DNA from 2 places in the Geomicrobium sp. JCM 19037 genome. Region 1 is predicted to be linked to the other one. Evidence: a T-box and tRNA genes for the amino acid it is inferred to sense, from the RefSeq annotation. Region 1 holds a T-box; the other holds one or more tRNA genes.

What was found. The T-box of region 1 lies ahead of alaS (alanine--tRNA ligase). A T-box ahead of a tRNA ligase gene usually reads a tRNA of that ligase, here a tRNA-Ala.
Region 2: it has a tRNA-Ala gene. The T-box ahead of alaS (alanine--tRNA ligase) is inferred to sense a tRNA for this amino acid. The anticodon was not compared.

Annotation. Positions count from the first base shown of each region.
Region 1 is NZ_BAWZ01000046.1:15,522-23,176, reverse strand. It holds gene mltG (endolytic transglycosylase MltG) at 1-437, opposite strand, end outside; gene JCM19037_RS27835 (hypothetical protein) at 347-709, opposite strand; gene JCM19037_RS19515 (DUF1292 domain-containing protein) at 795-1,121, opposite strand; gene ruvX (Holliday junction resolvase RuvX) at 1,140-1,559, opposite strand; gene JCM19037_RS19505 (IreB family regulatory phosphoprotein) at 1,559-1,825, opposite strand; partial or broken gene alaS (alanine--tRNA ligase) at 1,908-4,545, opposite strand; T-box leader at 4,592-4,795, opposite strand; partial or broken gene JCM19037_RS19495 (transposase) at 5,616-6,976, opposite strand; gene JCM19037_RS19490 (S1 family peptidase) at 7,368-7,655, shown strand, end outside.
Region 2 is NZ_BAWZ01000011.1:79,124-86,778, reverse strand. It holds partial or broken gene queF (preQ(1) synthase) at 1-462, opposite strand, end outside; partial or broken gene queE (7-carboxy-7-deazaguanine synthase QueE) at 485-1,200, opposite strand; gene queD (6-carboxytetrahydropterin synthase QueD) at 1,197-1,622, opposite strand; gene queC (7-cyano-7-deazaguanine synthase QueC) at 1,622-2,284, opposite strand; gene JCM19037_RS08440 (hypothetical protein) at 2,397-2,732, opposite strand; gene JCM19037_RS08435 (methyltransferase domain-containing protein) at 2,892-3,662, shown strand; gene JCM19037_RS08430 (FMN-binding negative transcriptional regulator) at 3,678-4,280, opposite strand; gene JCM19037_RS08425 (hypothetical protein) at 4,355-4,801, shown strand; tRNA gene JCM19037_RS08420 (tRNA-Ala) at 4,881-4,955, shown strand; gene JCM19037_RS08415 (tRNA-binding protein) at 5,047-5,379, shown strand; partial or broken gene JCM19037_RS29255 (serine hydrolase domain-containing protein) at 5,810-7,137, shown strand; gene JCM19037_RS22500 (serine hydrolase) at 7,122-7,655, shown strand, end outside.

The DNA of each region.
Region 1 (7,655 bases):
ATATCCGTTTGAACAGATTCATATACTTGTGCCATTCGTTGCAACATGCTTTCAATCATTTCTTCAATTGGCGTATCTTCTTCTAGAAAATCATAAGCTGCGGGGAAGAGATACCCTTCAAGAGCGTAGCGAACATCACTGTCAAAAATATCGTCTTCGAGAAAAGAATACTCTTCATACAAGTCTTCCATCCACTCATCATCTGTGAGCACGTCCATAATGTCTTCTTCATCGTAGTCCGTTTCATCTGCAATGCGAACGGCAATTTGTTCAAGTTGATGCCCTTCTGGAATAATAAATGTGTGGGCATACTCTTCCATATATACACCGTCTTGCAAGGCATGCATCATGTCGTCCATATCCATAGACTTGGATAACTCATAGTTGCCAGCTTGAAAACCAGTGAAGTTCTGATATCGGGCATAATATCGAAAGATTGTTGCATTTTGTATAAGCCTTCATCTTCCAAAATTTCCCCAATGCCCGTCGCTGTTGAACCAATTGGGATTTCGACTTCAACGACTTCTTCACTGGAAGCATCCACCGGTGAAACCGCTGATTGAATGTAAAAATATCCATATAAAACTGCACCACCTATGAGCAACACCATCGCCCCTAATGTAATAAGTACAATTTTACGGACCTTTCTTGAAGTCTCAGCCCGCTTTGCCAACGGATCCGTTACTTTTTCATTTCGTTCTTCCGCCAAGAGGGTTCCCCTCCTCATTGTCCATAAGTCCTAAAGCGAAAAGAAATCCGGCCCAATATATCGGACCGGAAGATCTCATCCCATACTACTGCAGATCGTTTTTATCGTCAACGAGTAGTGTCTCATCTTCTTCCAAGAGAGTTGCGATGGTTTCTTCGACAACTTCCCACTCTTCGTCCGATTCGATTTGATGCAATGTGTAGCCTTCAGGGTCATCCGCGCTTTCTTCATATTGGAAAGCAAAGATCTCTACTTCTTCATCTTCTTCTTCCTCTTCATCATCAACGACTGGGGTAACAACAACGTACGTCTTCTCTGTATCGTCGATTTCAAACGTAAACATCACTTCAAATACATGTTCTCCTTCACCATCTGGATCAGGAATTACAATTCGCTCATTATCTTCTAACATCTCATTCACCTCTATAATTTATTGCCTTTGTGCAGTATGGTCTAAATACCCTTGTAATATTAACACTGCAGCAATTTTGTCGACAACCTTTTTTCGTTTTTGCCGGCTCATGTCTGCTTCAATTAACGTTCGCTCGGCAGATTTCGTTGTTAGTCGTTCATCCCAAAATTCAACGACCACTTCGACTCGTTCGGCCAACTCCCGGCCAAATTCTTGACATTTCTCAGCTCTAGGCCCTATTGAACCGTCCATATTCTTCGGCAAACCAATGACGACTTTAGACACTTCTTGTTCAACGATCAATGATCGTAACTCTTCCATCGTGTCGTCTTTGCCTTTCACGTGGATCGTTTGTAAGCCTTGCGCGGTCCAGCCAAAAAGATCGCTAACCGCTACACCAATCCGGTGATCTCCAATGTCTAGTCCTAGCGTTCTCATTAAGAGGAAGGGTTGTCCTTCAAGTAGTGTCGAACGAGCTCTTCAATCAGCTCGTCTCTCTCCAAGCGCCGAATGAGTGTACGAGCATCGTTATGCCTCGGGATGTATGCCGGATCACCTGAAAGAAGATACCCGACGATTTGATTAATCGGGTTGTACCCTTTTTCATCCAATGCGTTGTAGACTGTGTTGAGTAGCTCCTGTACATCAACCTTCGCTGAATCATCCTGAACGTTAAACTTAACTGTATTGTCTTTAGAGCTCATGGAGGGCCACCTCATTTCTCGATTTCAACGCAATGCTTTGAGCGTATTGATCGTTTTCTACATTGTACATGATTTTTTCTATTTATGAAATGGAGCGAACAATCTCAGGAACCGCCTCAATTGCTTCTTGTAGCTTCTCTGGACGTTTCCCTCCAGCTTGTGCCATGTCCGGGCGACCGCCGCCGCCACCGCCACAAATAGCTGCCGCTTGTTTGACGATGTCTCCGGCTTTGTAGCCTCTGGCAATTAGCTCCTTGCTGACCGTCGTAACGAGGTTTACTTTCCCGTCTTTACTCGTTCCAAGCACAACGATACCTTCTGTAAGCTGTTGTTTCAACTCATCAGCAATTTGACGAAGCCCATCCATGTCACGCTCAGGAACCACCCCAGCAACGACGTGCACGCCGTTAATTTCTTTCTTTTCATCCAAAAGCTTCTTGGCATCCATGTTGCCCAATTTCGCAGACATGGATTCAATTTCTCGATCCTTCTCTTTCAGTTCTTCTAGCAATTGTGTCACGCGTCTAGGTACATCTTCGTTCGTTTTTACTTTGAGAAGTTGTTGGGTCCGATCAAGCAATTCTAACCGGTCAACCGTATACTTGTATGCACCGGTTCCAGTCACTGCTTCAATTCTTCGAACCCCTGCTCCAATACCGCCTTCAGAGACGAGCTTAAACGTTCCGACTTCACCTGAACTACGAACATGACATCCACCACAAAGTTCAATGCTGTATTCACCAATGTGTACAACCCGAACGACACTGCCGTACTTCTCACCGAAAAGCGCCATCGCCCCTTTTGCTTTTGCCTCTTCGACCGTTGTTTCCTCAGTCATAACCCGATAATTGGCGGCGATGCGCTCGTTCACCACCTGTTCAATCTGCTTCATCTCTTCCTCTGTTACTTGCCCGAAATGAGAGAAGTCAAACCGCAAACGATCCGGACCTACGTAAGAACCTGCCTGATTTACATGATCGCCGAGCACATCTTTAAGTGCTTGATGTAACAAGTGAGTCGCAGAGTGGTTTTTCTCCGTCGCTTTTCGCGCTGTTCATTAATTTGTGCAAGAACAGGCTGTCCAACAGTAAGTGTACCCCGAATGATGTTCACTTCATGTAAAGGTTGACCGTTCGGCGCCCGTGTTACCCCTGTCACTTCAGCTTGTAAACCTTCAGCTGCAATCGTTCCTGCGTCTGCCACTTGTCCACCGCTTTCAGCATAAAACGGCGTCTCTTCTAAAATGACAACTGCGGTGTCTCCTTCTTGAACATGTTCAACATGATTTTGACCGAGGACAATCGCTCGAACCGTCGTATTTGCTGCATACTGATCATAGCCAACAAACGTGCTCTCTACGTCTAACGTACGCAGCGTCTCATTTTGACTTTGCATGGAGCATCTTCTTTACGTGCAGCTCTCGCCCTTGATCTTTGTGCCTCCATCTCTGTCTCGAAACCGAGAGTATCAACAGTCAGACCCGCATCCACTACGTATTCTTCTGTTAAATCAACTGGAAAACCATACGTATCATACAGTTTAAACACATCAGCTCCGTCAACTTGTGCTTTGCCCTCGTTCTTAGCTGTCTGAATGACTTGATTTAACATGTTCAATCCATCCGAAAGGGTTTCATGGAAACGCTCTTCTTCACTTTGAATAACCTTTTGAATAAACGGCGTGTTTTCTTCCACTTCAGGGTAGTACGCCTTCATGACATCACCAATGACGGGGACGAGTTTGTACATAAAGGGTTCGTCCAAACCGAGGGTTTGCGCATATCGAACCGCTCTTCTTAGCAACCTGCGCAGTACATATCCTCTGCCTTCATTCGACGGGAGTGCCCGGTCACCGACCGCAAACGAAACCGTTCTCGCATGGTCAGCAATCACTTTAAACGCTGTATCATCGGTGTCGTTGTTTCCATACTTTTTCCCTGACAGTTTCTCCGTTTCTTGAATAATTGGCATGAACAAATCAGTTTCAAAGTTCGTTTTTGTATCTTGAATGACCGACACGACACGTTCTAAGCCCATCCCTGTATCAATGTTTTGATTCGGTAGCGGCGTGTACGTATCATCCGGATTATGGTTAAACTGGGAGAATACAAGGTTCCAAATTTCTAAATAACGTTCATTCTCCCCACCTGGATACAATTCTGGGTCCGTCTCATCATTGCCATACGCTTCGCCTCGGTCATAAAAGATTTCTGAGTTCGGCCCACTTGGCCCTTCACCGATGTCCCAAAAGTTCTCTTCCAGCCGAATGATCCGCTCGACAGGTAGGCCGATATTGTTTTTCCAATAGCCATACGCCTCTTGGTCTTCAGGGTGTACTGTCACACTAAGTTTCTCCGCATCAAAATCGACCCAGCGGTCACTCGTGAGAAATTCCCAAGCCAACTCAATCGCTTCTTCTTTAAAGTAATCACCGATGGAGAAATTGCCGAGCATCTCAAAAAACGTATGGTGACGCGCCGTCTTTCCGACGTTTTCGATGTCGTTCGTCCGAATGGCCTTTTGCGCATTCACAATTCTAGGATTCTCCGGAACGACTCGACCATCAAAGTATTTTTTTAGTGTGGCTACACCACTATTAATCCATAACAAAGAAGGATCTTCGTGTGGAACGAGCGAAGCACTCGGTTCAACATCGTGCCCATTCTCCTTAAAGAAATCAATAAACATTTGGCGCACTTCAGCAGAAGTTAACGTCTTCATAACTCAAACCCCCAATCAATTTTTAAACACAAAAAAGCCCCATCCCACCAAGGACGAGACATATTCTCGCGGTACCACCCTCATTAAACGTCAAACAACGCTTCACTCGAATGCTTTTAACGCTGCAAGGCGGCAAGGTTTACTTGCACTCAGGAGTAGCTTTCAATCCATTACCCATCCCCTTCTTTCAGCCGTGGAAAGGATCTCTGTGAAAAGATAATGAATTTACTTGTTCCGTCGACATGTTCTCATATATGTTCCTATTTTTAACGAATTCCCCCTCATGTCAAGGGCAGCGACGCTTGAAGGGGGTTGATTGATCAAAAATGTCACGTTTAGAAGATGATTCATGAGGTAATTGGATAACAAAATGAATGATTAAGAGGCCTTTTAGTCGTCATCACTCGATTTGTTTACGTAGATAGGGTGAACGTTTGATTTCCCTAATGTGGCGTGTCGGTGCTAAGTCCGTCGGAAAACGGGTCGAAGTTCTCTATGGACTATCAAGGTAGCAATATAGAATAAACTTAAGATTTTCCTAATTGCGAAGTTTGTTGTTGCTTTCCACTGCAAATGGATGCTTGTACTCCAGAACACAAGGGCAACATGGATGGCGAAACATCTGCCACCGTATTTTCTATGTACTCCAGACTATAAGTGCAGCACCTCACTTGTGTTCGCTGTGACTACTTGACCGCGGAGGACAAGCCGAGCCTCCTTGTTCTGACGATTTCCGGGTCTCGTCTCTTTCCAACTCCTACAGGCATCACTGCCTTTCGCTCAAATCAACGGTACTGAATCGACGACATTACTTAATTGGGGTTGCTCAATATTGGCATTCAACTCGGTTCATATACTTTGGAGGTTAATAACAGTATATACCCATAATTGCTACGTGTATTGTAAACGATTAAGATCGATCTCAAAGTCGTTGAACTTTAGGTTTTACCGGTTGACCTACCATTAGTTCATGAAGAAATTCTTTCGTTCAACTTTTATGAATCAATTTCATAAGTCCTTCTCTTAAAAAAAACAGGTAAATCAATGTAAATATGGTTGCTTTCAAAAGTTTACGCGTGTTGTTCGTTCATACGTTCCGTCAGGCGATCACAAGCGAGCTTTGCTCCATTGTAGAGTAGGTGAACGAGGTCGAAATGCACGTTCGCTCGTTTTCCTTTGCGGTACCGAATATTGTTCAATTGAAAAAACTCTTTGAGATAGCCAATGACGCGTTCAATCGCCGTTCGGCGATTGTAGATGGTTTTCCAAGCTTTGGACCCTCTAGCTGGAGCGTTGTACCGACGTAAGTTTTGCTTGATCTTCACTTTATATACCTTTTGACATAAGGAATCCCTGGCAAGTGGACATGTCGCACATTCTTTTGGGCGCGTATATTTGAGCGTTTCATATCGAGGGTCGTAGCTGTCATACCGATACGAATGTACCCGGACGCACGTCGGTGCAAAATGCTTGTCAAACCCGAGGGCCTCCGCTTCGTTTCGCTTGTTATAAGCGATCACGGAGCTAGATCCATTTTGATGGACCTGTTGATAAATGGCTGGGGCATCATAAGCAGCATCCATTGTATAATACGTGACATCAAGGTCTGGCAGTTGCTTTTTCACACCTTTGAGTAAAGCAATCGCGGCTTTTCCATCATTCAAGTTCCCCGAAGAGAACAACGATTGCAGGATGTACTGGCTTTGGGCTCCGACGGCAAATTGCCCTTTATAGCCAAACCAAAACACATTCTTGCCTTCGCTGTTTTTCTTAATGCCCCACTTGGGATCCATCGGCACCTCCGCCCGTAAGAGATCAACAGAGGCGTCCAACTGGTCTTCAATTTTCTTATCGTAGAGCGAAAGCGCCGCTTCTTTTTCTGTCTGCTCTTGACGCCAAGCTTCCTGCTCGGCTTTGGTTTTGCGGCCCCGTTTTGTAGGGGATTCCTTCATTTTCTCAGATTTCTCTTCCTTTACGGGCGCTAAGTCTCGTGCTTTTAGATGAGTGGCGTCGATGGCGACGGTGTCATCGGTAATGAACCTTCCATAAATACTTGGACAAGCACATCGGATTGAACGGATGCCAGCACCTCAGCGTGTTGGATTTTCGTGACCAAACGTGAAAACGAGGCTTCAGAAGGGACAGCATCCGAGAAGAGAAACCCACAATCGAGTTGGAACTTCACGTCGTGGCGCAAACGGCGAACCAAGTCTTTGATCGTTGGGATTCGCTCCAGAATTCGAATGAGAAGCGCATGAATCATGGCCGGGTAGTTGAGCTGTAAAGGCGTACCTCCCGGGATTTTTTTGACCCCCCCCCAAAGGATCGGATCAATATTGATCGCAGAAAATACCTCATCGAATCGATGGGGAGGTTCTAAATCATATAAATCTTGCAGGTCAAACAGGCTCGCTTGTCGTATAATAGCCATAAGGGAGTCTTCCTCCAGTCTTTAGAGTTTTGTGGGTACTTAACTCATTCGACTGTTTGGGGAGGTACTCCTTTTTTCGTGGCGTGAAAACCTTGGGAAGTGAAGGCTGGCAATCATGAAATCAGTTAATATTATAACAATTAAAAATACAATGTTTTAAATACCTAATCATGGGTACTGGAAAATAATGAAAGGAGGGTAGTTTTATTTTAAAATTTAAAATTGTAAGTAAATAAAATATATTATGGAGGTTGATTGCTATTAAAACATTTGTAGCTTTATTATCTTTGTTGTAATTTCGGTTTTCGTAAACAATCAAAGCACATCCGCCCAACAGAACCCAGAGGCAATTGATATATCAAAAGAGTTAAGAAAAGTACATTCTGAAGTATTGAATAATGTTTCTAATGAAAATTTTGGTGGTATATATTTACAAGATGATACTATCTATATAAACATAAAGAATAATCATTATAATAACTTGAGTACACTTAAAGATCTCTCAGATGTGCCCATAGAAATTTCTTCTGTTGATTATTCTGAAAAAGAGTTAAACACTCTTCACTCAGAGATAGCTCAAAAGATTCCAATATTGGAGAAAAAAGGTGTAACCGTATCCAGTATTGGAACAAAAATTAGCGAGAATAAATTGATAATAACTTTAGAGGAATTTAAGGAG
Region 2 (7,655 bases), on a different contig from region 1:
GGTATAACAAACGTTGTTCTGCCATGTTCTCGAACTTCGTACCCGGTTTGCCATAATTTACATACGGGTCAATCGAGATGCCACCTCGCGGCGTAAATTTCCCCCATACTTCTATATAACGAGGTCCATTAACTCAACGAGATCGTTAACGATGATGTTGATCGCATCTTCATGGAAATCTCCATGATTACGAAAACTAAACAAGTATAATTTTAACGATTTGCTCTCGACCATCTTTACGTCAGGGATATAGCTAATATGAAGCGTAGCAAAATCCGGTTGACCTGTGATCGGGCATAACGTCGTAAATTCCGGGGTGTTAAACTTCACGAAATAATCCCGGTTTTGATGTTGATTCTCAAACGTCTCAAGAACTGCTGGATCATACTCAAAAGAATATGCGGTCCCTTGATTCCCAAGCTGTGTAATTTCTGGTAAATCTTCTTTTCCTCTTCCAGCCATGGAGAAGCTCCTTTATTTCAATTTACACGCCTTGCTTGTTGCCCCAAATGAGTGCATGGATTTGCGGCAACACACGCACATTGTTCAGCTCTCTGTCTTCCATTACGGTGTCTACAAGCCATTCATAACGATGAAGCAAGTGGTCCCGAAGTTTCTCAGGTTGATTCTCGTGCAAATCGTCATTACCGACTTGCAAATAAAAAGGCATGCGCGGATACCGTTGATGTACCTGTTTCGCATACGCCAAATCTCCATCGTTAAAGATCACGACTTTGAGCGATTGCGAACCTTCACTTCGCGATGATAACCGCTCAACAAACAAGTCCAACTGCTCGAAGTTCGTAACCATGGTCGAACTCGGCGGCTTTGGTGAGATGGTCACATCGTCAATACTGAGGAGCCAGTCTTGCCAGTAACTCCCTTGGGTTTCCACCGCAGTTTGAATTCCTCGATCTGTAAGAAGTTCTACGAGCTCACCAATGCTTTATGGAGCGCTGGGTTTCCACCAGAAATCGTTACATGATTATAACGATCTCCACCGGTGTCGTCCAAACGTTCCAACACACTTTCTGCCGATAGCGCTTCTGCCTTTTGACTGCCATCCCACGTAAATGCGGAGTCACACCACGAGCAACTATAATCACACCCACCTGTACGAACGAACATCGTCTTTTGCCCTGCAACCATACCCTCTCCTTGAACCGTCGGCCCAAAGATCTCTAATACAGGAATTTTCATCGATGCTCCTCCTGTTTCGGACGATAAATCGCATAGCTTGTTGGGGTTTCCCTCACGATGACTTGCAGACAAAACGGTCGGTGCGCCTCTTTAGACAAAAGTTCATCGACTTGGTCCCAAATGACACTTGCCACAACTTCTGTCGTCGGTATACCTGCCTTGAACTCCGGATGTTTATTAAGAAGTGAATGGTCAAAACGACCATGCACTTGTTTTTTTAGTTCCTTAAAATTTATTAAAAATCCAGTGCTGTCAAGCTCATCTCCAGCAACGGTCACATTTACAAAATACGTATGTCCGTGCATTTCTTGGCAAATGCCGGCACTCGGATCGTCAATAAAATGCGCAGCAGCAAAGTGCATATCTTTATTCAACTCATAACGATAGTCATGTTGTACTTGCGGGTAAAACTGCTGAAGCATTAGCGATCACTACCTTTACGCTCGAGATACTTGTTTAGCCCAAGTTGTCTTAACTCACATGCTGGACATTCGCCACACCCATCACCTTGAACACCGTGGTAGCATGTTAATGTCCGCTCACGTACATAATCGAGCCTACCTAAATCATCCGCTAACTTCCACGTTGCTTCTTTATCCAGCCACATGAGAGGAGTATGAATAACGAAAGTGTCGTCAATCGCAAGGTTTAGCGTTACATTTAAAGATTTAACAAACCCATCACGACAATCAGGATAGCCACTATAATCGGTCTCACACACACCTGTAATGATATGATTCGCCCCACGTTGCTGACCGAAAATCGTAGCAAACGTTAAGAAAAGCAAGTTACGGCCTGGCACAAACGTGCTCGGTAACTCACCCTCTCCTCCATCAGTCACATCAATATCTGAACGAGTGAGTGCATTCGGAGCAAGTTGGTTCAACAGATCCATATCAAGAATATGATGCTCGACGCCTACGTCTTTCGCGATCGCCTTTGCGACATTCAATTCTTCACTATGACGCTGACCATACGCAAACGTAACCGCATAGACCGTTTCAAAACGCTCTAATGCCCAAAAAAGACAAGTTGTGCTATCTTGTCCCCCACTAAATACGACGACTGCTTTTTCACGCTTCATCACATACCCCTCCTTTCTATCAGTAAAATAGTCAATCTATATTATCATACAGGTATTTTTCATAAAAATAAAGACGTATGCGACCCTCATTTTTGTGACAGTTTCTCCCACGTTACCTTTGAATTTCATAGCGGTCGACGATTTCTAAGAGCTGCTCTTGATCTGTAGAAATCGGTGTAATTCTTTCCACTTGGCGATCATTTTGAGCAACATGGATGACAAAGTACCCCGCACCGTTATGAGCTAAATAAAACGTAGGGTTGCCTGATGTATATTGTGTGCCTGTTCCGAGATACTGGTACGTATAATACTTCCAATTTGATTCCTCAAAAATACTCGCTTCTAACGCCCGTTCTTGATGCACCGTAGAGATATAGTGAATCGGAACGTACAATAACAACATTGCAAGCAGCATACCGGTGATCCAATAGATGGGTGTCTGTTTCACTAGTAACTCCTCCTAAACCGTATCTCGTACACTCTATGTCGATGTCTACTAGATTAGAACGCGCATCCGTTTCAGTTTTTGTCGGATTTCTTTGCATCATTTCTATTGGCTTTTTCGTAGATTTTCCATATACTATGTAATTAAAGAGGAGTGGTGTTCATGAACGCAAAAGTATGGGATCCTTCCCTTTATGACGATACAGCTGCCTACGTTTCCAGGTATGGCAAAGACTTATTAGAAGAGTGGTTAGCTCCTAAAAAAGGGGAAACCATTCTTGACCTTGGCTGTGGTACGGGCGAGCTCGCTGACCGCATTACCCAACTCGGCGCAACCGTTCACGGAATTGATTCATCTAGCTCTATGGTTGAAACGGCGAAGGCAAAGTATCCAAACCTATCATTTGAAGTAGCCGATGCGAAAGAATTCAAAGTCGACCAGCCTGTTGACGCTGTTTTCTCAAATGCGGCGCTTCATTGGATGACCGAACCTGATCCAGTCCTTCAATCGGTATCTAAATCACTAAAGCCAGGTGGTCGGTTTATTGGAGAGATGGGTGCTCAAGATAACATCGCAACCATTATTGCCGCTGTGAATATGGCTTTTGTAGAGATTGGGCAAGAACCGATGCCGACGATTTTCCCATGGTACTTCCCGAGTTTAGGAGAGTACACATCTCTACTAGAGAAACACGGTTTTGTCGTAGAAAAAGCTGTCTACTTCAATCGTCCGACACCGCTCGTCAACGGTGCAGAAGGACTGAAGATTTGGATGCAAAACTTTGCTGATCCACTTTTGCAACCTCTAGAACCTGAAATTCGTGAAGAAGTGTTAGAACGAACTATACAGTTTGCTGAACCGGCCCTTCGTGACGGCGACCAATGGTATGCCGATTACGTTCGCCTACGTTTTAGTGCATATAAAGAAGAATAACCTGAACATATCAGGTTATTCTTCTTTATTTTTCTCGTTTTCCTTCATTCGCTTCGCGATCTGTTGGTCATCTTCTCGCTCAGATTGTTGCAATTTCGCAATCACACGCCGCTGGCGATCTCGTGAATGGTTTTGGCTCAGCTTAGATTTACCTTGCAATTCTGTTATTTTCATTTTAAAGCCAACAACGCCTTTTTTCATGCCTTCAATATAGTCACTGTCTTCCAGAAAAGTGTCTTCATACGTGAGCACGAGCTGTTTTAATGCGTCATGCAGCTCATCATCTCGCAAGTATTCCATCGTTCCATACACATGTACGCTCTCATAATTCCATGTAGACACTGCTTTTTGGGTTTCATACCATGAAGAAGAAATATAGCTGTGTGCACCGAGGAAAATTGCGAGTGCACGCTGCCCTTCAATCGTTTTCCATTGATGATTGGCTCTTGCAAAGTGCCCGATCAAATGCGCTTTGTTTTCATCTAGAATGAGCGGTACGTGTGTCGCTTCAGGTATACCGTCTACATCGAGTGAAACGAGAGAAGCAAACGGATATTGCTGCACAAAAGCATAGACTTCATCTTCATCCTTCATTGCAAAATGCTTAGGAATGTACATGGCCACCTCCCGAGTGTAAGATTCATTACAATCATATCGCGTTTAAACCATATATCCAATAAGGAGGAAACACCATGAATGAACAAACAATGTTAGACCGCGCAAACGAATTATTCACGAAGTATGAACAAGCTTTCAACGGGGCACTGAATGGCGAGATAGATATGCATCACTTTGCGTCATTTTATACAGATTCTTTCATCGCTGCCAACCCGAATGGGGTAATGACCGGGGATAACGATGAATCACTTCAAAAAAATATGAAACAAGGCTATGAATATTACCGATCAATCGGCACAAAAGCGATGCAATGCTTACACGTCAAACTGAACATCATTGATGCTCATCACGGGGTTGCTCACACCGAGTGGCAAGCGAGTTATGTTGTAAACGAAAAGACCATTCACGTTCCTTTCGTGCCAACTATTTGCTGCAATTTCAAGAAGGAGAACCGAAAATTTTCGGTTGGATTACCGGGGATGAATCGGAGTTGTTGCACAAGTACGGTGTTATTTGAGTGAAGAGACTCGCTATTTTTTGTACTCTCTTGACGAAAAATAGCGAGAGCTGTTATATTAATATAGGTTCATACATAAACGCGGGGCTGTAGTTCAGGGGGAGAACGCTTGTCTGGCAGACAAGAGGTCGAGGGTTCGAATCCCTCCAGCTCCACCATACATAGTGACTAACGCATCTTTTCGTACAAAACGAGAAGGTGCGTTTTTTATTTTACTAAGGTAGACTAGAGAAAAAGGAGTGGATGATTGTGGCTACCATTGATGACTTTCAAGTTTTAGACATTCGAATTGGAACAGTAAAAACCGCTGAGCCATTAGCAAAAGCAAAGGTTCCAGCCATTGCAATGAGCATCGATTTCGGTGACGAGATCGGTATCAAACATTCTAGCGCCCAAATAACAAATCGCTATGAACCTGAAGCGGTCATCGGAAAACAAGTGACCGCCGTCGTCAACTTTCCACCTCGAAAGATTGCTGGCTTCACCTCAGAAGTGCTTGTCCTCGGTGCCGTTCCAGGAAAAGGTGATGTCATTCTCTTATCTCCTGATGAACCTGTCGCCAATGGCACATCGATTAGCTAGCCATCTGTCAATAAACTGACTCAACCGAGTCAGTTTTCTTTTAACCTCAAGGTTCCATCAGGGCCGCATATAAATTTAAGACTTCACGAACGCTACAAAGTTGGGATCTGTTTCCAATTACGCGTGTTTGGAACTAGACGTCTATTGATTGGAAGCAAACGTGGGGAAAACGTTCATATGCGACTGAATCAACTTCCAATAGCGGTTCTTTGGAAACAGCTAGTCGATCTAACCGAACCACCCACTCAGCAACTACACGCTCACAAGTCACTCCCTCCACACCCCGAACCACCGATGGATGATCTGATTATCGTCCCGTATCCTCGGACCTGTTTTTCAAAAATATTCTTCCTGCTGATTGACGTTCAGAACATCCTGTGTGTAAATATTAAGAATAGTATTTACAATTTATGTGGAAAAGGGGAATTCGATGAAGCACCTACTCATATTATGTTCGATTTTGCTCATTGCTTTTGCTCCGCTCACAGCTGACGTTCAAGCGAACTCGGTCACAGTAGACACCGCGCAACAAACGACCGAACCAACAAAGGTATCTGACGTACAACTTCTCATTGAACATCTCAAACGTCACGACGGGTTCGTGGATGCACGCGTACATAATGATTTACAGCGTCAACTCGTCGTCATGCGCATGATGATTGACCCGAATGATACTGATGCACTCACCGAAGCGATGCTCGCTTTCAAAGATGACCTTTCGCTTTACCACGCTCAAAACCGGTTGAGTACGACCGCTTACGAGCTTCTCAGAAAAAAATCCGATCTCTATTTATTGCGTGATGAAACGCCGATTGCCACTTTTGATCAAGATTGGAACAACCGTGACACATCACACACACTCGCCTATCACCCACCCGAAGAAGCAGGCTTAACCACCTCATTTATCGATGAGATTGATTCGATCGTCGACGCTGGAATGACAACCGATCAACTATTCCCTGGTGCAGTCACTCTTGTAGGAAAAGACGGGAAGATTGTTCAACATGAAGCATACGGCGATGCTTATCGTTTTGACGCTGACGGAGAAGAGTTGCCTTCAGACGAAAAGATCTCGATGCAGACGGATACGATCTTTGATCTCGCTTCTTTAACGAAAACATTTACAGCGACAGCCGTCATGCAACTCGAGGAACGAGGCTGGTGTCGATTCATGACCCGGTAGCCAATTATCTTCCTCAGTTTGGGACTCATGGCAAAGAAGAGGTGACGATCAAGCAATTACTCACACATACATCTGGTGTACCCGCTTCCATTCAAACGAGCCAATACGATACGGTTGATGAAATGTGGGATGCGATCCTAGAAATTGAACTGATCAATACTCCTGGCACGACGATGGTTTATAGCGATGTAAGTATGCTCGTTCTCGGTAAACTTATTGAGGAAGTATCATCTGAACCACTTGATGCGTATATTCATGAGCATATTACAAAGCCCCTTGGCATGAACGAGACGATGTTCAATCCTCCAGAAGAGCTACTCGGGCAAATTGCTCCGACTGAATACACCGACGAGCGCGGCCTTGTATGGGGCATTGTGCATGACGAAAAAGCAGATGATCTCGGTGGTGCAACTGGTCACGCCGGGCTATTCAGCACCGCCTATGATTTGGCGATTTTTCTACAAATGCTTTTAAATGGCGGAACGTATGATGATGAGCAAATCTTACAGCCAGAAACGGTGGAGCGGATGATGCGAAATGAAATCATCCGTGAAACCACATCGGTCAAAGTCTAGGCTGGAACGTTGATCGAGGTTGGTTCATGGGTGGGTTATCTTCCCCATCTGCGGTCGGCCATACCGGGTTCACCGGTACAACATTTGTCGTGGATCCGATTACAGACAGTTTCGTCATCTTTCTTTCCAACAGAGTTCACCCGACGAGAGATGAAGGGTCAATCAATACCGTCCGTCATGACGTCGCACAACAAGCGGCTCGTGCAATACCCGTATCTGCACCAAGCGGTGAACCGGCATGGTATTCTGGGTACACTAGAAACGCGAGCCATACCCTCTCCTTTTCCATCGATGCGACAGATCATGATGCCATAACGTTTGATACGTGGTTTCATATTGCCAATGACATTGAACGTGACTACGGAATCGTCGAAGTATCCGATGATGACGGAGAAACGTGGCAACCATTGTCAGGCTCGGTCAACCGAGACGACACACAAAACACCATTCACCGCGAATGGGTAGGATCAAACAAATGGGAATGGGTATCCGCAAACTTTCCAATTGCCGATTACTCA